Linked DNA regions of Bdellovibrio bacteriovorus. Each later gene encodes a partner of the first gene's protein in a complex. Links are inferred from orthologs where the notes say so. Each region holds a gene or a part of one and is shown on either strand. Other genes may lie near its edges. The genes, in order: pnp and rny.

Region 1 (15,013 bases):
AGCCCAGGATAGAACCTAAAAACTTATAAAAACTCGGGGGATCGACAGCCATGACGACCTTTGGGTGAGATCAATATTGGCAAGGCCTTAGAAGCCTAAAATACTTCGACAAAGTCGAAGTGCAAACAAAAGGAGACCTTAATGGCGGTCACTAAAGACAACAAAGCGCAAATCGTTAAAAAATTCAAAACAGCAGATCTTGATACGGGTTCTCCAGAAGTTCAAGTGGCGTTGTTGACTGCAAAAATCAACGATTTGACCACTCACTTCGCAACTCACAAAAAAGATCACCACGGTCGCCGTGGTCTAGTAACAATGGTTAACAAACGCCGTAAGCTTTTGGATTACCTTCACCGCAAAGACGGAACACGCTACCAAGCGCTTATCAAAGCACTTGATATCCGTAAGTAATAAGACAATCCTGAGGGGGCTAAAAAAGCCCCTTCTGGTTTTTTTGGCCCTAAGTTTTCACTGCGTCGAAGATGGAGTGTCGGCAAGAGGGTCGCTATCCCAAATAAAAATACACCCGCTTCTAAAAAGCGGTAATGAAAAAAACCTCTCCTGAAAAAAGAAAAAACAGGAGACAAAACAACAAGAGCACAAAAGCTTTTGTAAAAGAATTCAAGGAGAATTAATGAAAACGACTGTAACTACCTCGGTGGGCGGAAAACAGATTACCATCGAAACAGGCCGTTTGGCAAAACAAGCAGATGGATCCGTGCTTGTCTCTTGTGGTAACAACATGGTTCTTGTTACTGCAGTGTCCTCTAAAAAAGCTTCTGAACTAGATTTCTTCCCACTGACAGTTGAATACATCGAAAAATTCTATGCGACTGGTAAAATTCCCGGTGGTTACTTCAAACGTGAAGCCAAACCAACAAACGATGCCGTATTAACCGCGCGTTTGATCGATCGTCCGATCCGTCCTTCATTTCCTGAGGGCTACCGTTACGAAACACAAATCGTCGGTACAGTTCTTTCTGCAGACGGTTCATTCCCATTAGAAATTTTGGCAAGTCTTGGGGCTTCAGCCGCATTGCACGTTTCTGACATTCCATTCAACGGTCCAACATGTGCGATTCAAGTAGGTCGCGTTGATGGTCAATTTATTGCCAATCCAACACCACAACAAATGGAAAAATCAGACATGGATTTGATCGTTGCGGGTACTCGCAATGGTCTTTTGATGGTGGAAGGTGAAACGAAGTTTATCTCTGAAGCGGACGTACTAGCAGCTTTGAAATTCGGTCACCAATCCATGATGCCTCTTTTAAACGCGCAGGATGAATTGCGTGAAAAAACAGGATCAACAGCGAAACGTGCGTTTACACCTCCTGCTATTGATGCTGATTTCAAAACAGCGGCTGAAAATTTCCTTCGTCCGAAAATCGCCGAAGCTCTTTCGATCCGCATTAAGCAAGATCGTTATGCAGCAGCTAACGAGGCGGCAGCTCAAGCTGAAAAAGCTTTGCTAAGCACTGTGACTGACAAAGATCTTTTGAAACAACGTAAAAAAGAACTGAGCGCTATCGTTGATGATTTAAAATACCAAGAAGCTCGTTCTATGATCTTAGATCGCGCGGTTCGTATTGACGGTCGTGATGTAAAAACGGTTCGTCCTATCGCCAATGAAGTGGGCTTGTTGCCACGTGCGCATGGATCAGGACTCTTTACTCGTGGTGAGACGCAAGTTCTTGGCACGGTGACTTTGGGTACGGGTGATGACGAACAAATGATCGATGCTTTGACGGGTTTGCAAAAACGCAAGTTCATGCTTCACTACAACTTCCCTCCATATTCAGTGGGCGAAGTAGGTCGTATGGGCGGTACAGGTCGCCGTGAGATCGGTCACGGAAACTTAGCAGAGCGCGCTTTGAAATCGGTTCTTCCTGATTTCGAAAAATTCCCTTACACCATCCGTATCGTGTCTGAGGTTCTTGAATCGAATGGTTCATCTTCAATGGGTACCGTGTGTGCCGGGACGACAGCACTTCTTGATGCGGGTGTTCCGTTAAAAGCCAATGTTGCGGGTATCGCGATGGGCTTGATCAAAGAAGGGAACCGCGTAGCCGTTCTTTCTGACATCCTGGGTGATGAAGATGCTTTAGGAGATATGGACTTTAAAGTGGCGGGGACTTCACAAGGTATCACGGCCCTGCAAATGGATATTAAGATTGATTCTGTTTCTTTTGAAGTGATGGAGACGGCTTTAGCACAAGCGAAGGAAGGCCGCGCGCATATCTTGAATGAAATGGAAAAAGTGATCAAAACTCCTCGTGGTCAAATCTCTGAATTTGCTCCGCGTATTGAGACGATCAAAATCAAACCAGACAAGATCCGCGAAGTTATCGGTTCTGGCGGTAAAGTCATCCGTGGCATCACGGAAGCAACGGGCGTTAAAATCGAAATCGAAGACGACGGAACTATCCACGTAGCTTCGGCGGATCCTGAAGCAACGAAAAAAGCTATTGCGATGATCAACGACATCATTGCGGAAGCGGAAGTCGGCAAGGTCTACAAAGGTAAGATCGTTAAGATCGCCGAATTCGGAGCGTTTGTTGAGATCCTTCCAGGCACTCAAGGTCTTTTGCATATTTCTGAAATCTCTAACGAGCGCGTTCGTGCCGTTACAGACGTATTGAAAGAAGGCGAAGTGATCGACGTGAAAGTTCTAGAAGTCGACCGTTCAGGTCGCGTGAAACTTTCTCGCAAAGCGCTTTTAAGTCAGTAAATAAAAATAAATGAATACAAAGTTCAACAAATCTGAACTTTCTAACGGGATACGAGTGGTGAGTGAACTTCACCCCGTATCCCGTGCTGTTTCTATCAGTATCTGGGTTTTAACGGGAACTCGAGATGAAGCGCCGGCCGTGGCGGGGATTTCTCACTTGTTAGAACACCTGGTTTTTAAGGGAACAAAATCTCGTTCCGCTTATCAGATCGCAAAATCTTTAGAAGCCTTGGGTGGGGAATTAAACGCGTACACCACGCGGGAATATACTTGCTATCATGCGCTTGTTTTAAAAGATCACTGGGAAATGGCTTTAGATGTACTCTCTGATCTTGTTTCTAATATGCATCTTGTGCAAAAAGAATTCGCTTTAGAAAAAAGCGTGGTCTTACAAGAAATTGCTATGTCTGAAGACAATCATGAAGAGCTGATTTATGACGTGTTTTATGAACAAGTTTATGGAAATCATCCTTTAGCTCGTCCGATCTTGGGGACACCGGCTTCATTGGTTAACATGAAGCAAAGCCAAGTTTTAGATTATTATAAAAAAACCTACACCGGCAAAAACATCATCGTCAGTGCGGCGGGATGTTTAGATCACACGGAGCTTATGAAGGGTGTGGAAAAACGCTTGGGTAAGAAGAAAAAGTCCCAGCTGAAAGACACGCGCAAAGCGCCTCGTTGGTTAAAGCGTCGTCACGTCGTTGAAAGACCGGCAGAACAAGTGCATTTGCTTTTGGGTTTGCCGACCGCCAGCTTTAAAGACTCTCGCCGTTTTGAAGCGGTGATTGCGAATACTTTGTTGGGCGGAGGTATGACCTCGAAGCTTTATCAAAGTGTGCGTGAAAAGAAAGGCCTGGTTTATACCATTCATTCGATGCTTAATTCGCATATCGATTCGGGCATGCTTACGATTTACGCGGGGACTGAAACCAAGAATGCGCGCAAAGTGGGCGATCTAATTTCTAAAGAATTTGAAAAACTGCGTAAAAATGGCGTCACTAAATCAGATGTGGAAATGTTTAAAACCCAAGTCATTGGGAACATTTTGTTGGGTTCGGATGATATCGAAAATCGCATGACGTCTTTAGCCGTGAACGAAATCGTTTTTGGACGTTATAAGTCGGTCGACACGGTGATCGAAGAAATTAAAAAAGTGACCGTCGATACGGTGAATGACTATATTCGAAGCGAGTTGCATTTAGACAAAGCATCCGGGGTTTTATTGGGTCACGGTGTGAACGAGCTAAAAACTTGGTGGGAAGATCTTTCTTTATAAGGAAATTTGAAGATGCAAAAAGTGAACGTTAAAATCAAAAAATTAGAAAACTTCAATGGCGAGCTTCCGCAATATCAATCCGTGGGCGCAAGTGGTTTTGATGTGCGCGCGCAGCTGGCGTCCCCGGTGGTTTTAAACCCGGGTCAACGCGCGATGATCCCAACGGGTCTTTCTTTTGAAATTCCATTGGGCTTTGAAATTCAAGCTCGTCCGCGCAGTGGTTTTGCCGCTAAAAACGGCATCACGGTTTTAAATACTCCCGGAACGATCGATGCGGATTACCGCGGCGAAGTAAAGTTGATCATCATCAATCTGGGGACGGAAGCGGTGACGATCAACGATCAAGAACGTTGTGCGCAGTTGGTGATTGCCCCGGTTTACCAAGCGCAATTTGAAGTGGTGGGGGATCTTTCAGAAACTGTTCGCGGTGCGGGCGGTTTTGGCTCTACGGGTCGCGCTTAGATTTAAGTTCGGATAAAGCAAAGCAAGTTTAAAAAAAAGATGGCAAACGCCATCTTTTTTATTTTTTTGCATTTCTACAAAAAACTTTTAAATTACATCCACGAAATTGACCAAAGGCAGAAGAGGGACTGTGTGCGTATATACCGAGACTCTGCGCCGGAAGTCTGATAAAGTTGTCCCCAGGCTTCGTTTCGGAGGATCGTGAATGCCCAGTAAAACACCCGTGGAAAATTCCCCGAAAAGACTGATTGGAGTGGGCGCTTCAGCTGGCGGTCTTGAGGCGTTGACATCTCTTATTTCTAATATCTCAAAAGACTTTTCAGACACGTTGATAGTGGCTCAGCATTTAGCACCCCATGGTAAAAGCATGCTGGTAGAGCTTCTTGCAAAGCAAAGCAAGATTCCCGTTATCGCGGCCACTCACGAAGCGCGATTAAAAAAAGGCCATATTTACATCGTTCCACCGAATATGAATATCCGCGTCGATGATAAATCTTTGTTTCTGGAAGAATCAGATATTGATAAACGACCCATTCCATCTATTGACACGTTTTTTATTTCTTTAGGTCAGTTTTGGAGAGAGAACGGTGTCGGTATTATCCTTTCAGGAACGGGATCTGATGGATCTGAAGGGATCAGAGCGATTCATCACGCGGGTGGTTTGACCTTGGCCCAAGATGGCTTTTCGGCGAAATATGATGGGATGCCTCAGGCAGCGATTGATACCGCTTGCGTGGATGTGATTCTGTCGCCTGATGAAATGGGTCGAACCTTGGCGAGCTTGATTGAAGAGCATATTCAAGAGCGAAAAGCCGACTTGTTAAATACGCCCGAATGGAAAGAGTGCCTAAAAATTCTTATCGATAAAACGGGCAGTGATTTTTCTCAGTACAAACCCTCCACTTTGCAGCGTCGTTTGTGGCGTCGGGTGCTGCAGGTACACTGTAAGTCTTTGTCCGAATATTTAGCGTATTTAAAACGGACCCCCGGCGAAGTGGGCATTTTATCTCAAGAGCTTCTGGTCAGCGTGACAAGTTTTTTTAGGGACGCGGAAGTTTTTGAAGAACTGGGACGAATTCTGGAAACTCAGATCTCCACCAAACGTGCCGGGGAAGATTTGCGTATCTGGGTCGCGGGATGTGCGACCGGTGAAGAGGCATACTCTCTGGCGATTCTGGCGTGCGAAGCTTTGGAAAAGATTCATCGCAACGTCCCCGTAAAAATCTTTGCGACGGATTTAGATCAAGATGCTATCGCCGAAGGACGTAAAGGGGTTTACGATTCTGATTCACTCTTAGCCTTGCCTAAGGATTATTTAAGGAAATATTTTACCAAACTTTCCGATGGACGATTCGAATTGCAAAAACGTATTCGTGATATGGTGGTTTTTGCTAAGCAAGACATGATTCAAAATCCACCCTTTGTTCGTTTGGATTTAGTGACTTGTCGAAATGTCCTTATTTATTTTGAACCCGAATTACAAAAACGGGTCCTTGAGATCTTTCACTTTGCCCTGACAAATTCTGGTTACTTGTGTTTAGGAAAATCGGAATCTCCGGGCAGTGATAGTACTTTTTTTGAGACCTTCGATAAAAAATTAAAAATCTATAAAAAGAATGACGTCGCTTCAAGTTTGCAGATGAATCGATTTTCAACAACCTCTAAGGCAGAGTTCATCCCGGCACGGCGCAGGCCCGAGTCCAATGGACCTTCGCTTTTAGAAAAGGGTTTATTAAGAATACTGAGAGACTATGGTCACAGCGGGGTGATTGTAGATAAGGATCTTAACATGGTCCAAGTCCTAGGGGATATCTCGGAATTTGCTTCTTTTTCTGCTTCTCAGTCTGATTCCCGTTTAATCAGTCTTCTGCCAAAACAGGTGGGCATAGAATTGCCGATGCTTTTAAAAAGAGCCACCGATGATATGAACATCCATTTTAGTCATTGGTACACTTCTTCGGGTAAAAAGACCCAGTTTCGCATGGCCGTGCGCATGATGTCAGAAGAAAGTTCTCGAGACGCAAGGAACTCTTTGTTCTTAATCAGCTTTGAATCGCGCCGAGAAGATGTGTCGACGGCTCCGGCCGGCCGCTCGTTGTCGGCGGACGAGTTGCCGTCTCATGTTTTAGAGATGGAGCAAGAACTTTTTGCAACTCGCGAACACCTTCAGACGGTGATCGAAGAGTTGGGCGTAGCCAATGAAGAATTGCAATCATTAAACGAAGAGCTTTCATCGGCCAATGAAGAACTGCAATCCACCAATGAAGAGTTAGAGACCACCAATGAAGAGCTGCAAAGTGGTAATGAAGAGCTGACCACGGTGAACGAAGAACTCAATATGAAAAGTCAGCAGCTTCGTGAAACCAATACCAGCTTGGAAAACATTCAAGAAAGTATTGGGGCGGGTTTGGTCGTTGTCGATAAATCCGGACAGGTGGTTCGCTTTAATCAGGAAGTCCTAAAGATCTTCGCTTTAAACACCTCTCATATTGGTAAATCTTTGGCTCAAGTTTCAGCCTACCTGGAGCTGCCGGACTTTCAGAAACACGTCAATGAAGCTATTGAACAGGGAAAAACATCTGAAACTGTTTGTGAAGGTGCGAATGCGGTTTATCAAATGCGCTGCCAGCCTTTTTACGATGAAAATCGTAAAATCGTGGGAGCCACGTTGGTGTTCATCGATGAAACGGCTATCACCAAAACTCGTCAAAAACTTCAACGCAGTGAAACTCAGCTGCGAGCGATCTTAGAAAGTTTCACTGGCCCGGTCAGCATGAAGGATCCGCATGGACGTTACCTGATGGTGAATTCGACCTTTTTAAAATTTTTCAATCTTTCTATGGATCAGGTTTTGGGACGCACGGATCAAGATTTGTTCGACAATGCTATGGCAAGTGCCATGCGCAAGGCGGACTTAGAGGTCATGTTCCGCGGAGATCCTTTAAGACAAAGTGAAGATGTTTTAGATCGTCATGGAAAAAAGCGGGTGCTTTATTCCAGCCGATTTCCACTTTACGAAGGGCGACAAGATACGCCTTATGCGATCGGCATGATCGCGGTGGATATCACGGCGCAGACGGAAATGCAGGCGCAACTGGCGGAAAGTGAATCCCGTTATAAAGCTCTGATTGAAGATCAAGCTGTCTTTGTCTGCCGGATGACGCCTTCAGGGGAGTTGATTTATGCCAACAATCTTTTTGAGGTTCATTTCTCAGACGCAGGTCGCAGCGTGGAAGGTTCTTTCTTTCAGAACTTCTTACCTCGTCATGATATGGGCAAGGTGCAAGGGGATCTTTCATCGATCTCAACTCGCCAACCGATCATGCAATCAGAATACCGCGTGTATCGTAAAAACGGCGTGGCTAGATGGATTCGTTGGATTTTAAAAGGAATCTTTGATGCCTCGGGTGAGGTCCTAGAAATTCAAGCCATCGGTTTTGATATCACGGATTATCGCACCCAAACCGATCGATTGTTGGAAAAGGAAGCCATTTTTTCTACGATTCTAGGCAATACGTCGGATATGGCGGTGATTTTACATCGTCAAGAGAACGAGTTTGTGCCGGAGTATTTTAATAAGATTGCCGAAGAGATCCTAAAAAGTGAAGGGCCTTTGTTGGGCCGTCCTTTAAGCCAAACGCGGGCCCCAGAGCGCGTGACCCGTCTTTATGAGATGTTTGAGTATGCCTTAAATACCAATGAAAGTGTGACCTTTGAAGATCATTGGTTTGCTGGCACCCGAGAGCTTTATCTTTTATACACCGTGGTGCCTTTGCGTTCCTCGGTCGTTTCTGATGGTGTGGATCGTGTGGCGGTCTTATGTAAAGATATTTCCGCCCACAAGGTGATTGAGCATGACTTGCGCATTGCTAAAGAAGCGGCCGAAGTTGCGAACGAAGCAAAAAGTGATTTCCTAGCTTCGATGAGCCATGAATTGCGCACGCCTTTAAACGTTGTTTTGGGAATGTCGACACTTCTTTCAGAAACGCATTTAGATGAAGATCAGAAAGAGTTTGTGGGCAGTATTGATCGTTCCGGCAAGGCGTTGTTGTCGCTGATCGAAGATATTCTGGATATTAGTAAAATCGAGTCGGGTAAAATCAAACTGAGTGCCGAAACATTTGATTTGCGAGAACTCGTTAAAGAGTCCGTTCGGATGTTTGAGAGTAGCGCTAGCAGTAAAGGGATTGCGCTGGAATTGGCCATGGACTTTCCAAGTGAAGAGCTCGTGGTTGGGGATCCGGGGCGTTTGCGTCAGGTGCTTGTAAACCTCGTTGGTAATGCTTTAAAGTTTACGGACAAGGGCCAGGTCACCGTCACGGTGCGCCCGGGATACTATGATTTTGCCGGTGAAAAAGAATATTATTTTGAAGTCAAAGACACCGGCATCGGAATTAAAAAACAAGATCACGGCAAGATTTTTCAGAAGTTTTCGCAAGTGGAATCTGGACATTCTCGACGTTTTGGAGGTTCAGGTTTAGGACTGGTGATTTCTCGTCAGATTGCGGAGATGATGAAAGGAACCATGGGCTTTGACAGTGAAGAGGGTCATGGCAGTACATTCTGGTTTTCGGTAAAATTGCATTCGGCGGCCCAATCAGAAATCAGAGCTAAACAACGTCGTCAGCAACTGATGCGCGTAGATTTGGATGACCCCACAGAGCTTCATGTTTTAGCGGTGGATGATAATAAAGAAAGTCTTAATGTCATTCGCTTGTTTATCGAACGCTTGGGTCACAAGGTGTACCCAGCAGGCCGAGGGCTTGAGGCCATCCAAGTTCTTAAAGCCAATCCTATCGATGTGGTATTGATGGATGTGCAAATGCCGGGTATGGACGGGTATGAAACGACGCGCATGATTCGCAAAGATCCCACTATTCCTTCGCAGTTGCCTATTATCGCCCTCACGGCCAATGCGATGTCCGGAGATGCGGAAAAGTGTTTGCAGGCGGGCATGAATGATTATTTGACGAAACCTATTCGCATTGATGTTTTAAAAGAAATGTTATCTCGGTGGTCCTTGCATCTTAAAGGGAAGGGTGAGTAATGCCGGAAATCAGTCTACGTATTGGCGATCTTCAGGAATGTAATAACGAGCAGATTCATCTTTCCGGGGCGGTCCAAGGTCATGGGGCCCTCATGATGTTTTCCGCCGACGAAAGGATTCAAGCGATTTCCAAAAACGTCGCGGCCGTTCTGGATTTAGGACAAAGAAATATTCTAGGCGCAAAACTTTCGCACGTTTTGCCCGAAGAATTTGTGCAGAACATTCTGGCCCTTCAAAAGCAGCACCCTTGGCGATCTAAGGGGATGTACTTGACGACCCCCATCGGCAAGTCAAAATTTGACGTGTACATGTTTTCCAGCGGAAACTACTTCGGATTAGAATTTGAACCTTTGCGTGAATCTGCCGAATTCTTCGAGTCTCAAAATGTTCTGCAAGACTTTATGGCCGAGGTTAAAGAGGCCCGCACGGTGGTGGATTTGACGAGCGTTGCATGCCGCTATATTCGGCAAGTGGCGGGCATAGATCGCGTGATGATGTATCGATTTTTACCTCCTTCTTGGCATGGTGAAGTCATTGCCGAAGATCGCGTGATGGGAAGTCATTCCTTTCTTTATCATCGTTTTCCGTCGTCGGATATCCCTAAGCCTGCGCGGGACCTTTACTTAAGAAATAAAGTGCGTTTGATCACGGATTCTCAAGGTCACATTTCGGCCATTGAGCCCAAAGAAAATCCAGAAACAGGGAAGGTTTGGGATCTCAGTGATTCTCGATTGCGGTCGGTTTCTCCGATTCATATCGAGTATCTTAAAAACATGGGGGTCGCAGGCTCCATGTCGTTTGCGGTGATTGTCAAAGGCTCCTTATGGGGTCTTATTGCTTGCCATAGTTCAAAACCGTTTACCATGACCAACGCCCATCGCGCCATTTGTTGTGCGATTGCCGATGTTGTTTCATCGCAAGCCACTTTGATGGAGGATCTTGAGGGGCACTTATTGAGGTCCTCTTTTGATGCTCGTTTGCGCAAGATTATTGAGATGACTTTAATTTCTAAAGACATCTTGGGGGGCCTTTTAAAGCAACATGCTTTACTAATGGAAACTTTTAATGCGACAGGCGTTGCCATTTGCAATGCGCAAACTCAAGATATTTCGGGATTGGTTCCTGCTGGTTCTTTACTTAAAGATCTGTATGCTAAAATCATCGATGAGATGAAAAAGACAGAAAAAGAAGTTTTTGCGATCAATAGTTTGACCACTATCATGCCCGATATTGCCAGCAAACTTAAGATGGCTTGTGGGGTTTTAGCGGTGCGAATTCACGATAAAGAAGACTCTCTTTTAATGATTTTCCGCCCTGAGCAGGTGCGCATGATCACTTGGGGAGGAGACCCTGTTAAAAGCCTTGAAAAGAAAAATTTTTCCGGACAGATCAACCCCCGGGCCTCATTCGAATCTTGGCAAGAAAAAATTGAAAATCAGTCCATCCCTTGGAGCTCTCATGAACTTGATGGAGTTTCCTTTATGAAGGAAGTTTTGTTCGATTCGGCTTTGGTAAAAAAAGGGGCCATTGACATGCTGACGGAAAGTCTTAAAGGGCGCCCGTCATGATCTTAACCCAATTAAGGGAAGCCACCGCTGCGAACCATAAATCTATTGAAGGGGCGATGCCTTTATTTCCCCAGATTGAGATCCAAGCCTATCGTCAGTTGCTGGAAAAGTTTTGGGGTTTTTATAGCCCCTTAGAGCAGCTTCATTCCGACGCCTTTTCGCAGCAGACTAAAAATCTAGAAATGCCTTTGCGAAAAAGAACCCCGTCTTTGCAAAAAGATCTTTCTTATTTTCACGACGATAAAACGCTTGCCGCGTTACCGCGATGTGCAGATTTGCCGCGATACAGTTCTTGGCCTGAACTTTATGGTGGCTTGTATGTGATTGAAGGATCTAGCCTGGGTGGGCAGGTGATCACGGCGCATTTGCATAAAATGGGATTTCCCCAAGAGATTTGTCATTTCTTTAATGGCTATGGCGCCATGACGGGAAAAATGTGGCAGGGATTTTTAAAAGAACTGCAAGCCCATGTCTTGTCCAACGAAGAAAGAGCCTTGGCCGTTAAAGCCGCGCAGGACACTTTCATGAAACTTGAAAAGTGGCTGCGCGCTTCTTAAAAACGATCCATGCGTGAAATGTCAATGCGGTTCCACAGCCAGATGATAAAGACGATGGCAAAAAGAATCGTCACCAGTCTTAAAGCACGGCGTTTATCCATCTGAAAGTTTTCAGTCAGTCCCACCGCCATGAGCAATGCGGTAAAAGCAAAACCCACAAGAGTGATCGGTGGGATGATTTCCGAGCCTACTTGAAAAATGAAAAATGGAATATTGGCAAAAAGAAGCAAAGTAAAGATCTTGCGCAGCGAACACGTGCGCTTTTCAAAGACTTGAAAGTAATAGTAAATCGTCAATGAACCCACGGCCGTTGTCACCACCCCCACGATGGGCGAGATAATAATGCCACCGATGACTCGAAAAAAGCTGGGAGGAACGAGACCGGTGATCACACCCGAAGCCATGCTGATAACTATTAACGTGATTAATAAAACGGTCCAATTCCAGTCCGGAAGAGTTTTTATTTTTTCAACAGGGTGGCGGAGGTAATCAACCACATAGCGAAAAACATGCTTAACAGTTTCAGTGTGTTGGCGAGGTGTCACGTCACGATAGTCATTCATAAATTAGATTTCAGCATGGGCTTAGGTCCTTGCGCAAGGTCTATGAGTCGAGGTCTTGTTTATACAAATATAAGTTTAATTTGCATTGTAATGAATAAATCTTAACAAAACCAGATGAAGGTCTGGGCCTCTGGACTCGAGCAAATCTAAAGAAATCTCGATATGTGGTTAGGATTTATCTTTGGAGTACGGCATGAAAAAGCTCCCTTTGGGAATTAGGTTATTTTTGAATGTTTTGGTATTTTCGGTTCCGATCGTGGTCCTGACCTTTCTGATGTACAAATCAGAAACCGGGAACATCGAGTTTGGGGAAAAAGAAGCCTTAGGCAATCGCTTGCAGCTTCCTTACGAAGAGCTTTTGCATGAAGTGGTGATGGCAAAGCTTAAACCCACTCAAAGTAATAAGTTGGATGAAAAGCTTTCGGCCTTTCAAAAAGTGTTGGCCGAGGTCGGTCCCGATCTGCAATTTACGGCTGAAGGGTTGTCGTCAAGAAAACGCGATAACGTGGCCGATCTAGAAAAATTCATCAAAGCCCAAGATTGGGATAACGCGATCGGGGCGATCAAAACAGGTATTGCTCATTTAGGTGATACCTCGAACTTGATCTTAGATCCAGATTTGGACAGTTACTATATCATGGACATCACTTTGTTGGCCTTGCCGCAAATGCAAGATCGTCTGCAAACGATTCTGTCCAACCGTGCACAATTTTTTGCGTCACCCCAAACGGAAGCTGTTCGTATTCAAGCCGCTCTTTATTCGGCCCTTTTAAAAGAATCCGACATGGCCCGTATCGCGGCCGACAGTCAGACCTCTTTGAATGAAGATAAGAACTTTTATGAGCCCAGTCCCTCCTTGCAGCAAAATATCCCGATGGCCGTCAGTGATCTGCAAAAAGCCACGGACGCATTTACGTCCTTGCTAGATAAAATTTCGCGCGGGGAGCCAGTTAAGGAAGATGAGTTTGCTCTGGCTGGTTTTGCCAACCTAGATCAAAGTTACAAATCGTGGTATCAGTCGGTGGCCGAATTGGATGTTCTTTTAAATAAACGTTTAACAAGCTTAAAATCCCACCGCAGCTCTTCGCTTTACTCTGCAGGCTTGGCTCTTTTTGTTGCCATTTTATTTTCGATCGTGGTCGGTGTTTCAGTCAGTGGAAGCATTAAGCGCATTTTGAAGTCCGTGTTTAGATTGCGTGATCTTTCGACCTCGGTGTTGAATATCGGCAACCAACTTCAAGATACCGCCTTGGTGGTGAATGACTCGGTGACGTCGCAATCGGCGGCCATTGAGGAAACTGCGGCGTCAGTTGAAGAAATCAACAGCATGATTAAAACCACGGCGGAAAATTCTCGCCAGGCTTCTGACTTAGCCAAGCTGACTCATCAGTCGGCCCAAATTGGCAGTCAAGAGGTGGAAACGATGTTGTCTTCCATGAATGACATCGCGGTTTCTAGTAAAAAAATTGTTGAAACGATTTCGATCATTGACGATATCGCTTTCCAGACAAACTTGTTGGCACTCAATGCTTCGGTGGAAGCGGCACGGGCCGGGGAACAAGGGAAAGGATTTGCGGTGGTGGCCGAAGCCGTGCGAGCTTTAGCCCAAAAGAGTGCGCAAGCGGCCCAAGAAATCCATGAACTTGTGAATGACAACGTGCAAATCATTGACCATGGTAAAGACGGGGCGGTTCGTTCCAGCACGTCGTTAAAAGAAATCATGAACTACATTCAAAAGCTAAATACTTTGATTCAAGAAATCGCGACGGCGTCCGGCGAACAAAGTGCGGGGATCAATCAGATTTCGGTGGCTTTAAATGATATCGAATCGGAATCAATGAAAAATCAACAAGGTCTTGAGAGGGTGACATCATCATCCAAAGATCTTTGCGAAGAATCGCATCATCTCAACGGCATTATTGGTAATTTAGAGTCTGAGGTTCTGGGCTCAAAAGCCTCGTGGGTGAAGACGCCTCCGCTTGAAATCGCAAGCTATAAAGTAGCGTCTTCTTGATAGTCTTCTTCCGCGAGCTTTTGCATGTGGGATAAAAGAAGGCGAGAATTATCAAACGTCGAATCCTCAAGAGCCCCCAGTGTATCTAGGGTGGGGCTTTGAGGATTTTCTATTAACTTCTGATGCAGCCAAAAAGAAAATTTCAATAAGATGCCGGGAGCTTGCTTACATACCGTCATTTCTAAGGGTTGAAATTGAAATCCATGAAGCTTCGTGGTGGCGCCCGCGTTTAATAACTCTGTGACACTGGTGGCGGTGGATGTGCCGACGAAAAGATCCTGCATTTCGTGAGCAGTGATGGAGTCCATCACGAAATGGTATTTCTTGTTTTTATGTTTTTCTAAGAAGGCTTGCATGTATTTGCGTCGAGCCGCAGAGGATCGCCACGGTAGGTGCACGGTGAAAACTTCATAGCCATGTTCGGCAAGAAAAATAGGATATAGATTCCAATAACGGCGAAAGTAAAATAGCGATCTTGGGCCCGTGACAAAAACGACAGGCCAACGAGTTAAAAGGCAGTTGGGCTTAAGGTCGAAATGAATGCGATCGGGGCGACGTAAGAAATCCACATCCCATTATAGGGATGTGGTCAAACGAAATGCAAAATCAAAAGAGTTTTTATCGGCCGTGCGATTAACTAAAGCAGAGCGCGCCCCCACTTCGGCGCCAATCGACAAATTGCGGTGAATCTGTCCCATAAAGCCTGTGGAAATAACAAGGGACGGAGTCGTTTCGTCCACGTTGATGGCCGTATTTGCGTCCGAGAATTTTAAAAAGCGATTGGAAAGGCCC
Region 2 (14,924 bases), on another replicon or contig:
CGATATTAATGGATCTTTAAATGCTTCGACTATCACAGCGGGCACCCTGGATGCGGCGCGATTGCCTTCTTCGATCACAGACGGCGCTTGGTCTGCCGCTTCGGGAAATGTTTATCGAAATACCGGTAAGATCGGGATCGGAACGTCCACACCGCAAGCATCCCTTGATGTAGTTGGAGGCATCAAGATCGGTGATGATTCTGACTCTTGCCCCGGCACGTCCAACGCCAAAGTGGGGACGATGAGATTTAATGGCGGAAATTTACAAATTTGCGGATCAAGTGCTTGGACCAACGTGGCTAGCGGCGGAAGCGGTTCGCACATTGAATCCGGGACCATTGACATCAATGCGAGCGCCGACTTCACGGTGACATATTCGAAACCTTTTTCTACAACTCCGGTCCTTGTTTTCGGCGCGGTCTCTCAATCTGGATATGCGGAGTCTTTTGGATCTACGATGGGTGCTGCCTGCACGCCTTCCACCACAGGATTTTGCGCTCGCATGGTGCAGTTTAACGGAGGTTACAGCCGCGGAAAGCTTCACTGGGTCGCGATGGATCCCGGGGTCATCAGTGGAATCGGCGGAAGCAGCTCACCCACCGGAGGATCAGGCTCAGGAACCGTCACTGACATTGCAACCGGAACGGGTCTAACAGGGGGACCCATTACCGGATCTGGCACGATCAGCATTGCTAACGGCGGAGTTAATACGACGCAAATAGCCGATGGTGCTGTCACTCAAGCAAAGCTTGAAACTGTCTCCGGGTTAACGGCAGGTTCTTACGGAAGTGCGAGTGCGATTCCCTCAGTAACCGTCGATGCTAAAGGGAGGGTGACTGCCATTTCAACAAGTTCCATCACCGGACTTCCGGCTGCTAGTAGCGCTAATGGTAAATTTTTGAAATCCGATGGATCGATTTGGGCCGGTCAAAATATTCTTTTTAGCGATATTAAAAATTCTGTTGGCGGTTCCGCATTCAATGTCGCTTCGTGTGCCGCTAATCAAACGGTCGCTTGGTCTTCCCTCACCGATTCTTTCACCTGTCAAAATATTGGATCTTTAAATGCTTCGGCGATTACGGCAGGAACCATTGATGTAGCGCGCTTGCCATCTTCAGTGACGGACAGTCTTTGGTCCTCCGCCTCAGGAAATGCTTATCGAACCAGTGGCAATGTCGGCATAGGAACAAACAGCCCGGCTTCCAAACTTCAAGTGGATGGCGGAATTCAAATTGGAAATGACACCGGATCTTGCCCGGGAACTTCCAACATTAAAGTCGGGACTCTTAGATATGTTAGTGGATCAAGCATTGAGCTCTGTACGGGCAGCGGTTGGACCACGATTGGCGCCGCCACAAGTACAGTTGTGTCAGGAACATATACCGGAAACGGTAACGCCAGCCAAAGTATTAATCTTGGGTTCCGTCCTAAGGCTGTGATCGTAAAAAACATCAATGGAACCTATGACGGTCAAACGATCATGATTGATGGAATTCCAGACAATGCCAAGCATCTTCGTTCTTACATATCTAATGGGAATATCGGTGATGAGTTTCATGTTAATATCACCGCGACAGGGTTCGACGCCGAAGGAAATGGTAATGACAGTGTCTTTAACACAAACGGATCTACTTATTATTATGTGGCCATTGGTCAGGGCGGATCGTCATCGTGGGTCGAAACAGGATCGAATGTCGTCAAGACGAGCGGTAACGTAGGTATCGGAACGACCTCTCCCTCATCCCCTCTGACGGTAAACGGAACCATCGAATCGAAATCAGGGGGGATTAAGTTCCCTGACGGAAGTACTCAGACGACTGCCGCAACCGGAATTTCGATTCCCGCAAGAGCTTACGTCGCTTTTCACTGGACGGGAAGTGCCGTTGTCATCGACTCAAGCGTAAACGTATCATCGGTCGTGAGGGATGGTACAGGTCTTTACACGATTACATTCTCAACACCAATGCCAAATACGAACTATTCAATGCTAGCGTCTTTATCCGGAGACGCTGATGTTTATATCCAATCCTCTAGTCACGCGGGCCCCCCGTCCAACAAAACCACGACCACCTGTCAAATAGGAGTCGGCATCACCGGCGTCGGAATGTATGACCCCACCGGATTTTTAGGCCTGACCTTTATCGGGCCATAATCTTAAGACGCGATTCGTGAAGATTCCAGATGTTCTAAGATCAAAGAACAAATTTTTTCAGGTTGAGTTTTAATCGCCAAGTGTCCCGCACCGGTGATAGAAATAACATCTCGGCATCCCATCATATGGGCAAATTTTGAATACGCCACGTGGCTAAATAACATATCTTCTTTATCAAAGATCAGGCGGCAAGAACCGTCGTAAGAAGTCAGCTTTTGCTGCCAAAAATTCCAATCTTCAGAACGTAAGATCCAAGAAAAATGATGAATCATGTGAGCCACAAATTGCAACTTGCGACCTTTCAGATTTTCCACCGCCACGTTGCCTTCGCTGCGTTCATCGCGAAAAATTTGCGCCGCTCGCTTTAAAAAGCGACGACCCATGGGTGTGGCTAACATCACATACACGGATTTTAAGTTTAACGGCAAAGAAAAAAAGAAACGCAACTCCATGGGTAAGAAGTGTTTTACGGGATCCGTCACCATAGGATTGATCAGGATGATCTTATCAATGATATCTCGGTGCTGACATGCCAATCCCCAAGATAAAGCGCCCCCGTAACTTAATCCCGCCAAACTGACTTTTTCTTGGGGGAAAGTATCACGAATGAATTTTGACACCGCTTCGATTTGCACGCTGAAAAACAGTTTATCAGTGGACATGTAGATATGGCTTAAATTCAAGGTGACCACGCGATAGCTTGCCGACAAGTTTTCAGCGATCGTCTCCCAATGCTGAACACTTCCTCCGTAACCATGAAGAAGCAAAAGTAGTGGCCCTTGGCCGCGTTCGCGGTAAGTGATCTTGTGAGACATTCCCTCATTTATCGGTCTTTGACAGAGGGAGTATAACTGGACTTAAGACTTACTTCTTATTTTTGTGATCGTGTTGCTGCGGTTTTTCCGACTTTTCGTGTTTTTCAGGCTTCTCTGGTTTTTCTGATAACAACATCGTGTCGTTCACCGCGTGAGATTCCTGCTGTTTTTGAGAGCGGAAGCCTCGGATTTTTTTGACCTGATTCTCGGAACGATCCACTTGTTCCGAAAGATCGACCGTGACATCCCCGAAACAACGAACCTGGCAGCTAAGACGACGTCCATCGATAAAGTGGCTGGTGCCGATCAGGCTTAGTTCCGCTTTGCTCGGAGGAAGAATGTTAGACTCACCTTCCACGATTTTCACCCGGCATTCCGCACACGACGGAACACCTTTGCAAATCGAACGAATCTCTAACTGATTTTCCGTCGCAATTTTTAAAAGCGTCTTATCAGGCGTACCTTCAACGACGATATTTTGCGGCAAGAATTTAATCTTCATAGTTATTCCTAAACTAGATCGTTATTTCACTACGATCTTTACGAACTTCTTCTTTCCGGCTTTCACGACAAAGCTTTCGCCAGACTTCAGGTTCATTTTCAATTTCGGATCAGATACTTTTTCACCATCAATCTGCACGCCCCCACCAGTGATAAGCCTTGAGCCCTCACCGTTAGAAGCACACAAGCCGGCCGCCACCATCAGGGCGGGCAAACCAATTTCTTGGGCGTTTACCGCGAACTCCGGCACATCGTCCGGCAAACCCTTTTCGACAAAGATACGATTGAATTCATCTTCGGCAGCTTGGGCGGCTGCTTCTGAATGGAAACGTTTGATCAAGAATTTTGCTAAGTTCACTTTCACTTCACGGGGATGTTTGCGTTTTTCTGAAACATCTGTGCGCAGCTGTGACAAACCTTGAGCCCCGATATCAGTTAAAAGCTCATACCAGCGGTACATCAAATCATCTGAAATACGCATGGTTTTACCAAACATATCTTTAGGAGTATCAACCACCGAAATATAGTTATCTAATGACTTAGACATTTTGTTAACGCCATCAATCCCTTCAAGGATCGGCATCGTCAACACACATTGCGATTCTTGTCCATAGGATGATTGCATCTGACGACCTACCAAGAGATTGAACTTTTGATCGGTTCCACCCAATTCAACATCTGACTTTAAATGAACAGAGTCATAACCTTGGGTCAGGGGGTAAAGGAACTCATGAATCGCAATCGGTGTGCCGGAACGGTAACGCTTGGTAAAGTCATCACGCTCTAGCATTTGCGCAACCGTGTATTGCGCCGCCATCTTAATAAACTCTGCCGGCGTCAGCTTATTCATCCAGTGAGAGTTGTAAACAATCTCGGTCTTTTCTGGATCCAGAATTTTAAAGATTTGCTTGGCATAGGTGCGGCCGTTTTCTTCGATCTCTTCGCGAGTCAACATCGGACGCGTTGTGCTTTTTCCGGTCGGATCGCCAATAGCCGCCGTAAAATCCCCGATTAGGAACTGAACTTTGTGCCCAAGATCTTGAAAGGTTTTTAGTTTGTTCAAAACAACAGTGTGCCCGATATGAATATCCGGGCGCGTAGGATCTGCACCCAGTTTGATATTTAAAGGTTTTCCTTTTTTAAGTTTTTTAAGCATGTCTTCATCACTGATGAATTCAGCGACACCAAACTTAATTCTTTCTAACTGCTCTTGAGGACTCAACATCTTAAACAAATCCTTTGCTTAAACTATCGTGCGTGTTCAACAGAACGAGTTTCACGAACAACCGTGATCTTGATGGCGCCTACTTGTGGCATCTCACGCTCAATCTTACGAGCGATATCACGAGACAACATCACGGCTTGATCATCCGTGACTTTGCTGCTTTCAACTAAAACGCGAACGTCTTTACCTGCTTGCAGAGCCAATGTTTTAAGAACCCCGTCAAAGCTGTTCCCGATGCTTTCAAGATCTTCCAAACGGTGAACAAATGAATCCATTTGCGGACGACGTGCGCCCGGACGAGACGAAGACAAGATATAAGCGGCATGAACAATCCACGCCAAGATCGAATGAGGTTTTTCTTCTTCATCATGAGCACGGATCGCGTGACACACATCTTCAGATTCGTTGTATTTTTTGGCCATCTCAGCACCCACTGTCGCATAGCTGCCCTCAACAGTGTGATCAATGGCTTTACCGATGTTGTGAAGCAGACCCGCACGACGCGCGATTTTTACATTCACGCCTAGCTCCCCGGCTAACAACCCCGCGATGTTGGCCACTTCTAAAGCTTGGTTCAAAGCATTCTGCCCTTGGTAGGAACGGTATTTCAGGCCACCGATGATTTTCACTAACTCGGGATGCATGTTCGGGATACCCAGCTCGATCACGTGGCGTTCGCCTTCTTCTTTGATCGATTTCATCAATTCATTGCGTTGCTTTTCAACGACTTCTTCAATACGCGCCGGATGCACGCGTCCATCTTCCATCAATTTTTCAATTGTACGGCGAGCAAGTTCACGGCGAACGGGATCAAATCCAGAAATAACCACCGCTTCTGGCGTATCATCAACGATCAAATCCACACCACAGTGTGCTTCCAACGTTCTGATATTACGTCCCTCACGACCGATGATTTTACCCTTCATCTCGTCACTTGGAAGAGCAAGGACACTCACCGTGCGCTCAGAAGTGTATTCAGACGCAAATCTTGAAAGTGCGGTCGCCAAAATACGTTTGGCTTTTTTCTCAGACTCTTTATTGGCTTCGTCTTCAATTTGGGCGATCTTTTTTGCGGCTTCTTGCTTTGCTTCATCTTCAAGCGCGGAAAGCAATTGTCGACGGGCTTCTTCTTGAGTCATCGCCGCCACAGACTCAAGCTTATTTTTAAGCTGATCGATATGCGCTTCGCCTTTTTTCTCGAGATCTTTGATACGATTTTCAGAGATCGCAATTTTTTCTTCACGGTCCTTAAGAGTATTTAAATAACGATCGTTTTCTTCCATTTTTTGTTTGAATTGATCATCGATCTCTTTCAAACGACGCTCTAACTGAGCCTCTTTGTTTTTAACTGTGGATTTTTGCTTGTGAATGTCCGCTTCAACATTTTTACGGGCGCGGGATTCAAAATCCTTCGCTTTAGTTTCAGAATCTTTTTTAATTTTAGCGGCTTCTGATTTCGCTTTGTTGACGATTCTTTCAGCTTCAACGCGAGCTGATTTTTTAGAATTTTCGTCTTGAATCTTTTTAATGATAAAGACAACCGCACCACCCAAGATAAGCGCAATAATGGCGGTAATTACAATTTCCATTTTCTTACTCCTGATCTTCCTTATGAAAATCCCTGCATGCGACAACCCCAGATTCTGTGATCAGGTAATCCACCTTCACATCATGAGCCTCTGTGGGCAAAGTGTCGGGACTGATCTGAAAATCAAAACAGATACCGACTTTGATCCCCCGGTAGGTTTCAAGAGTCTTGTCGTAAAACCCTTTTCCCTTACCCAGGCGATTGCCATTCTTATTAAAAACTAATCCGGGAACCAACACTCCTTGAAGATCCGTCACCGCGACTTTCGGGGATTGAGCCGACGGCTCCATCACTCCATAAAATCCGGGCGTGAAATCCTGCCCCAGGTAAAACTCTAAAGCTCCCTCGATCATTTTGGGAAAAGCCCATGTTACGCGCGAGATTTTAAAAACCTCTTCAACACTGGCTTCTTCCTTGAGTGCTCGATAAGCGCCCCAAGTTCCACTTTGCTTGAGCATAAAGCCCTGCAAAGCCTGGTTGAGTTGTTGTTGGTTTTGAGCAAGGCCTTGTGCAAATTCTTGAGCACACAAAGACTTAAAGAAGGAACGACATTCCTTTTTAGAGTTCCAATTTCGATTCAAAGGACACTCCAAGAGCTTACAACAAGTTAGTTGTTCAAAACCTTATTGCTGTTGTTCTTGGAATTTTCGAGTTCTAAAGAAATACGCAAAGCTTTCTCTTCAAGCTTTTCAAGCTCGCGATGCGCTTTTCTTTTAAGGAGGATCAGTTCTTCGGCCAAATTCATCGCAGTTAAAACTGCGGCATTCTGGTAAGAACCGTTCTTGGTTACAGACAGGGCTTGATTCATTTTGCTGTTTACAAATTGGACGAGCTCATCCACCGTGGCATCGTCATGAGAGGTTTTTAATTTGTAAGGGACACCCGCGATAAGAAAATCGAAGGTCTTTTTGTCAGAGTTCACCGTCACCTCAGCTGCACAAATCAAAGTAATCCTAAAAGTGTTCCTAAACCTTTTAAAACTCTAGAAAATTCCTAGATCAACACTTTAAAAAGTATAGCCTTTTTCAAAACCCTTGTTCAACAGATTTATTTCTTAGAACAAGTGCATATAATGCCGAGATCACTCCTCTTTTCGCAGGAAATGGAGCGCTGATACAGACGGTCCATCAGATCGTACTCTTGGACTTCATTAAAGTTGCGCGAGTAAGTGGCGCTCACATTGTTAAGCTTCGTGTCATTATACAAGGACTCATCCGATTTAATGGTCGAATTTAAGAGGAAATTATTGATCACCTCTTGTTTTGGGTTTTGACTCTGGTTCTTGGTCAACTTGATGTCGGTGACGACACCCTTGGCGTCGACTTGCTGCAAAATCAGCTCAGTCTCTTTCTTTCTTCCGGGCGGCGTCTTGGTTCGCAGAATCAAGTTGGTAAGTTGTCGCTCCGAGTCCAGGTACTGGACCTTTCTTTGACGCAAAACAGAGTCACGGGTCGGAAACGTTTTGTCCGCCACTTCTTTAAGCAGATTTAAGTCTACCTTAAAGCTGAGCGATTCATTTTCTAGTTCAGGAAAACATTTAATCAGATTTTCGTAAGAGACCGACACGGGTTTTTTGGGCGCGGTTTGCGCAAACGCGATTGCGCCCGTAAGGGCAAATAAAAATGGAAATGCAAACATCCGTGTCATCATCGTGATTCAGGGTAATGAAAGACACGAACGGGTTCAATGCTTTTTCTTTGAACCCGTGTTTTAGATCTTAATAAAGTCCGCCGCCCGTTTTAACGATGACCGCTTTGCCCCCATCGGCTTGAACTTTGTAAACGCCTGGGAAAACAGCCACAAAATCTTGATCCGTCATTGGGGCTGATACCAAATAACGCGGATGTTTTGATGGAATGACATCACCAGGTTCAGTGACCCAGTTTTCGGTGAATGTGCCGTCGTTATTAAAAACGTACATGGCAGCAAGGCCTGCCGGGGATTTTGCTTGGGTTACAGAGGCGCAGACTTCTTTAGCCTCATCGGAAGCATTATAAAAATCTTTTAAGCGAGAACATACATTGTAACTAAAGCGCTGAACAAAGTCGCGCTCCCACGCACCCGTTAAATAAAGATCACCGAAGTTTTCCTTATCCAAACGGAAAAAATGGCGCTTCATATAGTACATGCTCATAAGAATTTTATTCTGTTCAACAGTGCTAGAGAAATCGCGATACACGCGAATCTTTTGCCCCTTCACCGTCGCGGGAACGGCCACGCGTTCCAAATTCAAATTCGTCGTTTGCCCGGCAGTCACGCGCACCATTTCAGGGTTGATCGAGTTTTCAAACCCAACAATGTAAGACCCTTCAGGAACGGCTTGCGGCGTATTTAAGTTAAAGAAAACAGGATCATCACACGCGCCGCGCTTCGAAGTATCACAACGTACCGCTTTCACTTTTTGCATGATCTGAAATTTACCCGCCTGACCATTCACCTGCAATGAACCGGTGGCTTGGGCCTGCGCAATCCCGGCAAACAATAAACTAGAGAAAATAATCCAGATATTTTTCATAATTTTCTCCTTAGAAAAGCTCGCCCTTGGCGCGGTAGTTTTTGATTGCCAGTTCGATGCGTTTATCTTGGCCGTAGGGGTCATCAACAAATCTCATTTTTGTTCCACTAGACATTGCAGATAAATACAACATATAAACTGGCATAGGATTTTTCAGATATACAGACATGTCCCAATATTTGTAATCGGCAACATTATATCCATCGCGAGGAATAAATGAGCGAACGCTTTTTTGGCTCCAGTCTGTTTTATCAAGATCTTCCCATCTAATTTTTGGTTCTTTGCCTTCTCCGTAAATTTTCCCCGAGATTAAATAGTCAGCGAGGTTCACAGCCTCCTCTAAACGCACGCAACCCGAGCTTTTATGTCTGTCTTGATATTTGTTTCTAAAAAGATCTGGATCATTAGTGTCATGCAAGTAAATTGCCCAAGGATTTTGTAAAGGGAACTTCACGACACCCAAGGCATTCTTAACAGATGGATTCTGTTTAATGTAATAATTGAAATTTTTCGGGGTGAGATTCTTCCAGTCAATATAGTACAAATCTCTTTCCGGAACTGGAGCTCCTGTGTTTTCCGACATAAGAACCATGTCATGTTCATCTAGATATCTTTTCCCGTAAGTGCGCAACTCTTGAAGCTTATCTTTAATGGTAATGCTTCGAGGAGCGGTCCAGTATGGATTGATATTCACATGCTTGATTACGTCTCTCATTGAAGGTGTTCTACGGAATGGCTGACCATTTACTGAGTTAAATGTTAGTATGGGATCTTCGATATCGCGACCAACATCATAAACACCGACTTCAGTCATCGCCAAGTTAACGAAAATATGTCGGGCTTCCATGTCGCGTGGTAACCAACGAAGCTTCTCCATATTGATGATTACTTTATTAATTAACTCATTCACATCTGTATTAAGAGCATTGATAGTACCAGAACTTCCCGCCGATATTTTTCCATCAGCAAATAGTCCATTATACTCCTGAAATTCAAAAACGACGGCCTCAAGCTCACTGTCATAAATGTCACTCGTAAGATTACCACCCTTATATCCCAACTCAGTTAGGCGAGTGCGCAGAGTTAGCACCAAAGGATTTTTGACATTTTTTTCTAAGGTCACCTTCGATTGAGGAATTTGTGCCCAAGAACCCTGTGCTTTCACCGTTCTTAGTTTTGCTAACATTCCCATCAAATTGGCATAATGATAGTGGTATTTAGGTGCAAAGTTCTCCAAGGCATCGGGCATTGATTGCGGACCATAAGAGACCGCCGTATTCAATTCTGCAAATTCTTTAAATATTTTCGCCGAAAATTTAATATCATCATCAATTTGCATTGGATCGAATCTTCCCACTGATAAGTGAGTCACATAACGAATCAGTGCTTCAGAAGCCGCCAACTCAAAAGTGATCCAGTTGCGAGGATTAGAAAGCGCCGCTTTATACAAATTCTCAACATCGCCATCCCAATAATCAGAGACATTGAGGCCATGGCGATCCGCCGTTAAAAGAATGCTACGGAGAGCCTGCGCCATTGCCGTGGGAGCACCATTTGAATCCACCCAAATAGCTTCGTATCCACGCAAAGAATAAAGTTTATTTAAAGTGTCTGAATGTAGGATGAAATTGCCCCAAGAGGGCTTAATGAGAGGAACCAAAGCCTGACGGCCTACGTAGTTTTGAATAACGGATGCTTCACCGTAAGCATGCGATACCACGGGGGCGAGCAAACCGAAGCCCATTCCGACAATTAAAGACCGCTTTATCCATGTTTTAAGCATAGCAATACCTCTTCCGAGGTTTTATAGTTCAAGGAAGGTGCCAGATCGAAATGGCCTGAGCCCCATTTCAAGTAACAAGGTTTTGACAGGAAACCTAAATCGTCACCTTTTTCAGTAAACACTTAGAACCCCGATACATATAATATAGATAGACGATTTCGTTCGTCTCAAAATGAGACTGTTGTATGGAATGCTCATTGAACTCTCCATTTATATGATGAGGAAACATCGCGCGAAAGCCATTAAACACAGTCTCGTTGTAGATACCCTATCCGTCTGTAAAACAATTTTGCAGTCTTCAGCCCGTGTCGCGCTCTCTTCGTTATTAATCTTATCAATGGTTTCTTGCGGACCTGGCGGAAGCCAAGGGCCTACACAGTACATTACCAATTATGGTTCAGATAAAAAGTTGCCTGATGATGACGGCTATACAGGATCCGGCGGAACCGGAGACGGTGGCGGCGGTCAAGGAATCTTGTGTTCCGCTGATGTCAAAAATCCTGAGTACCGATCTAAGCTTTTCGTTCGCGATATTTTTGAAGGCATTTATAACTCAAAATTGAAAATGAAAACCATGAGCGGCCCTTTTGGCGAGGGCTCTGAAAAGGTCGGCCCGGAATCGATTAAGTTTTTAATTTCTACATTGAAGTCATTCTATGGGCCCGCGATGCAACAACTAGAAATTGGCCGCGAAGAGTTCTGGCAAGAATTCGTATCTAGAATCTCCTTCTTAGATGAAGACGTTCGTCTTTACCCAAGCCAAGACGCCAACTCCCCAATCGCTTTACCCAACGGCTGCAAAATCGTGCAAATTGCATATTGGGATGACTCTACAGGACGCGGAGAAAATGGCACACTTTACATAGATAGAGCGCAATGGAAAAAGCTGGATTCTTTAAACAAGGTTGCATTGCTTGCACACGAGTATTTTTTTAAAGAAGCTCGCATCGCAGGATACAAAAATTCAGACTTGGTCCGTAGTCAATTAGCTCAGATATTTTCAAATTCTAATATAAAGCCTCTTTTCCCAGAGGGAAGTCAGCTGAACGGATATTGCAAGGGAACCAACCAGGCGGATCCCCACTCGGTGATTCACCTTTATACTGCTTCGACTCTTGGCGCGCGATACTTAGTAATCCCCTATTTCAGATCCTCAAATATTTCGATAAGTTCCCTAAAAGGTCAATCTTTCCGACTTCCAGATGATCGTGTGCAGAAAGCTTTAGAAGATATTTCTTCGATGTCAAAAAAGGAATTCTCAAATAAAATAAGCCCCGATTCCTCGCCCAAAGGATGGGCTGGGTACTTTAACTCCGCATCAACGAATATTCGAATCTCCATAGAAAATCCCTTCGTAATTAAGAAGGCAAGGGAGCGTGTTATTACAAAATCGGATGTGCGCATGAAGATTTTTGGTAAAATAAAAGATCATTTGATCGAAACGGTCTTTAAAAATGAACCGAGTTTTTTGGAAAATGAACTATTGATGCGAGCCTACATACACCTCAATGCAGAAATTGATACATTTATTCAAAAGGGAGAATATCCAAAGGCATTCCTGAGTTGGCACTCCGAATTATACAACCTAATAAATAGCCAGAAAGATGAAAAATTAAGAGGAACTTTAAATTTCCGTAAAGTTGTGATCGAATTGCCAATGCTACTTTACAAATACAGAACGGAACTTATATCAGAACAAGAACTCGAAAGTTTATTTGAAGATGATAAAAGATATTCAGAAGATACGTACTCCATACAGGGTATAGCGAAAGGCGAAAAGGGTAATGAAAATATCTATTTCGAACTCACCTGCTACTCAGGTTCGACTGTCTTTGCTTCTCAACCAGAAAATAACATTCTGAAAGGATCTCCCGTCCGCGCAGGTGATGACAAAGTACCCTTTCAGTTCCAGTACTCAGATTTTCGCACAAGAACGGATTACTTCGACGAGGAATATTATCGCGGCAAGATTGAGACCATGCTTTCCGCGGCTCTAAGTGGCCACAAAACAGAGATTGACCCGATGACCAAAACGGCAAGCCTAAAAACATGCGATCTCTATACAATTGATGGCTGCTCCGACGAACACCGGTTAGCGTACAAACTGGCAAGAACTAAGTCAGTTAATGTATATAGATGCCATAGTCCGAATTGGCTTAATGAACGGTTTGAAGTCACCCTAAATTCTTCGTCTCAAAGAAGGTGTATCGTCATTGAAATACCAGAGGAAAAAATGTACTACGAGATGAAGTTGGTTGAACAAAATGAGAAAATCCAAGATGAATATAATGTTATTCACACTTCGGAAGTCTCGTTGGTGCCAGAACCATCTTATCTAGACACCAGACGATTTCAAGAAAGACAGGCCGAGGGCAGGCAGCACGAACACAACCCCAACGACCCCGGCCCATAACAAAGCGCCGGGCCCTGAAACAGGACCTGGTACTATTTAGCCGGAGCAAGCAACGTGCGGAGATTGAATTCAACGATCAATTCGCCGTTTGTTTTTTGCAGAAGATTGTATTCGTAAGGCATGCCTTGTTCAGTATCAACGCACTCTTTGCCATTGAGTTTTTTAAGGCGATCGGTTTTTAATTTCACGGAACTTAAAATCACCGTACTAGTACCTTCGTTACAAGCTCTATCGTAAGTAGCCTGAGTGCGAGAAACCAAAACAGGAACTTTACGACCGTCCTGCAACAGGTACGTTCCTGTCGCATATTTCGTCGTGACTTCGCGTTCGTTGTTATACTTGCAACCCGTACCGAAGTTCATAAATTTTTGCAGTTCGTTCGCCCATGTGGATTTAGACGTCACACAAGACTTACCGGTTTTGCATTTGGATGTGAATCGACTGTCCTTTTTTAAAAGTGCTTCAATATTTGCATCCGAGCTTTTCGCACTTTCAATAGTAGACGAAAATACCGCGTCTTTCCCGATGGAAACCAACTGGGTATTCATGGTGAACTCAACGGTGTTCAACTGACCGTCGGACATTCTTCCTCCACGGAAGTTTTCAACGAAACGATCGCCTTTTGCCAAAGTTCCAAATGAACTTGTCCGACAGGCTTTGGATTTCACATTTAAAGACTTTAAGCGCGCAGCATAATCACTGTCCGTGATTGCTGCTTCATCGTTTAATGCTTCCACTTGAAAACGCGTGACGTCCATACGGCGATTGTCAGCCCCACCGCCTTCTTTTTTTGAACATGCCGCCAAAGATAAAGCCGCTAAGACTAATATATAACCAGCACGAACTTTCATCGAAACACTCCTTGAAAGCTGGCACTTTACCAGACTGTCCTTATCCTCAAAAACTGTCAAAAAACTATGAACCGGTTCTTACAAAACCGGTGCCCCATATCGTCACTTGAGCCGTTCAAAGCCTTCCCTTGCCTGAATATAAACGACATGGGACAATTCCCTCCATGATGACCTATCCAACCACTATCACACTTATTGGTGCCACCGGCCTTGTCGGCGGCGAGCTTCTTTCCATCCTTTCGCAAATCGCAGAGGTGAAAAATATCAAAGCCGTCACTCGCCGTCCCTTGGGGAAAATCCCTGCGCGCACCGAAAATATTGTAATGAACTTAGATCAGATGGAAGGACAGGTGGACGCCTTAAAGGCTGAAGTTTTCGTGTGCTGCCTGGGCACCACGATCAAAACCGCCGGATCCCAAGAGGCCTTTCGCAAAGTGGATTATGAGTACGTCATGAGCTTTGCCCGCGTGGCAGAAAAAGTGGGCGCAAAAAAATTCTTAGTGGTTTCGGCGATGGGCGCCGATGCAAATTCCAGCATCTTTTACAACCGAACCAAAGGTGAAATGGAGCGCGACCTGAAAGCTCTGAATATTCCGCAAATTGAAATCTTTCAGCCTTCTTTGATTTTGGGAGACAGAAAGGAACATCGTTCCGGTGAAGCCTTCGCCCAGAAATTATCACCACTCCTAAATCCACTGCTTGTGGGGCCTTTAAAAAAATACCGAGCGATTGAAGCGACGACTATCGCGAAAGCCATGACGATTGCGATCTTGGACTTCCATCCCGGCAGGCACACTTATCGTTCCGACAAAATCCAGAATATCGTGGACGAAACCGCAAAGCTTCGCCCGAAATAGTTTCTATTGAAATAAAGAGTCGACGAACTCTTGGGAAGAAAAAGGGCGCAAGTCTTGGATGCGCTCGCCCACCCCAATAAGCTTGATGGGAATTTGCAGTTCTTGCGCTAACCCCACAGCCACGCCCCCTTTGGCGGTGCCATCCATTTTGGTTAGAACAGCGCCCGTTAAGCCTAGAGCTGTATGAAACTCTTTAGCCTGCATCAAAGCATTTTGGCCCGAGT

What was found.
Region 2: pnp (region 1) and rny share a complex: the UniProt entries of both Bacillus subtilis proteins name them as parts of the possible RNA degradosome complex. The link is inferred for Bdellovibrio bacteriovorus from one-to-one orthologs.

The regions. Positions count from the first base shown.
Region 1 is NZ_LUKE01000002.1:298,217-313,229, reverse strand. The notes cover bases 220-3,182. They hold pnp (polyribonucleotide nucleotidyltransferase), read left to right. Parts: upstream 220-634; coding sequence 635-2,731; downstream 2,732-3,182. Other genes in these bases: AZI86_RS11975 (M16 family metallopeptidase), read left to right, coding at 2,742-3,182; rpsO (30S ribosomal protein S15), read left to right, coding at 220-411. Also shown: more of rpsO, read left to right, coding at 142-219; more of AZI86_RS11975, read left to right, coding at 3,183-4,010; dut (dUTP diphosphatase), read left to right, coding at 4,023-4,472; AZI86_RS11965 (CheR family methyltransferase), read left to right, coding at 4,678-9,519; AZI86_RS11960 (GAF domain-containing protein), read left to right, coding at 9,519-11,087; AZI86_RS11955 (biliverdin-producing heme oxygenase), read left to right, coding at 11,084-11,644; AZI86_RS11950 (Yip1 family protein), read right to left, coding at 11,641-12,207; AZI86_RS11945 (methyl-accepting chemotaxis protein), read left to right, coding at 12,401-14,221; AZI86_RS11940 (hypothetical protein), read right to left, coding at 14,200-14,790; AZI86_RS11935 (hypothetical protein), read right to left, coding at 14,797-15,013. UniProt on the Bacillus subtilis protein: Involved in mRNA degradation. Catalyzes the phosphorolysis of single-stranded polyribonucleotides processively in the 3'- to 5'-direction. Necessary for competence development in Bacillus subtilis.
Region 2 is NZ_LUKE01000006.1:267,541-282,464, reverse strand. Bases 4,000-6,873 are described here. They hold rny (ribonuclease Y), read right to left. Parts: upstream 6,283-6,873; coding sequence 4,717-6,282; downstream 4,000-4,716. Other genes in these bases: AZI86_RS18180 (5-formyltetrahydrofolate cyclo-ligase), read right to left, coding at 6,287-6,862; tyrS (tyrosine--tRNA ligase), read right to left, coding at 4,000-4,693. Outside these bases: AZI86_RS18205 (beta strand repeat-containing protein), read left to right, coding at 1-2,152; AZI86_RS18200 (alpha/beta fold hydrolase), read right to left, coding at 2,155-2,967; AZI86_RS18195 (2Fe-2S iron-sulfur cluster-binding protein), read right to left, coding at 3,017-3,469; more of tyrS, read right to left, coding at 3,491-3,999; AZI86_RS18175 (cell division protein ZapA), read right to left, coding at 6,889-7,203; AZI86_RS18170 (hypothetical protein), read right to left, coding at 7,329-7,931; AZI86_RS18165 (hypothetical protein), read right to left, coding at 7,999-8,796; AZI86_RS18160 (L,D-transpeptidase family protein), read right to left, coding at 8,807-10,579; AZI86_RS18155 (hypothetical protein), read left to right, coding at 10,752-12,992; AZI86_RS18150 (hypothetical protein), read right to left, coding at 13,025-13,843; AZI86_RS18145 (oxidoreductase), read left to right, coding at 14,008-14,700; signal recognition particle-docking protein FtsY, read right to left, coding at 14,704-14,924. UniProt on the Bacillus subtilis protein: Endoribonuclease that initiates mRNA decay. Initiates the decay of all SAM-dependent riboswitches, such as yitJ riboswitch. Involved in processing of the gapA operon mRNA, it cleaves between cggR and gapA.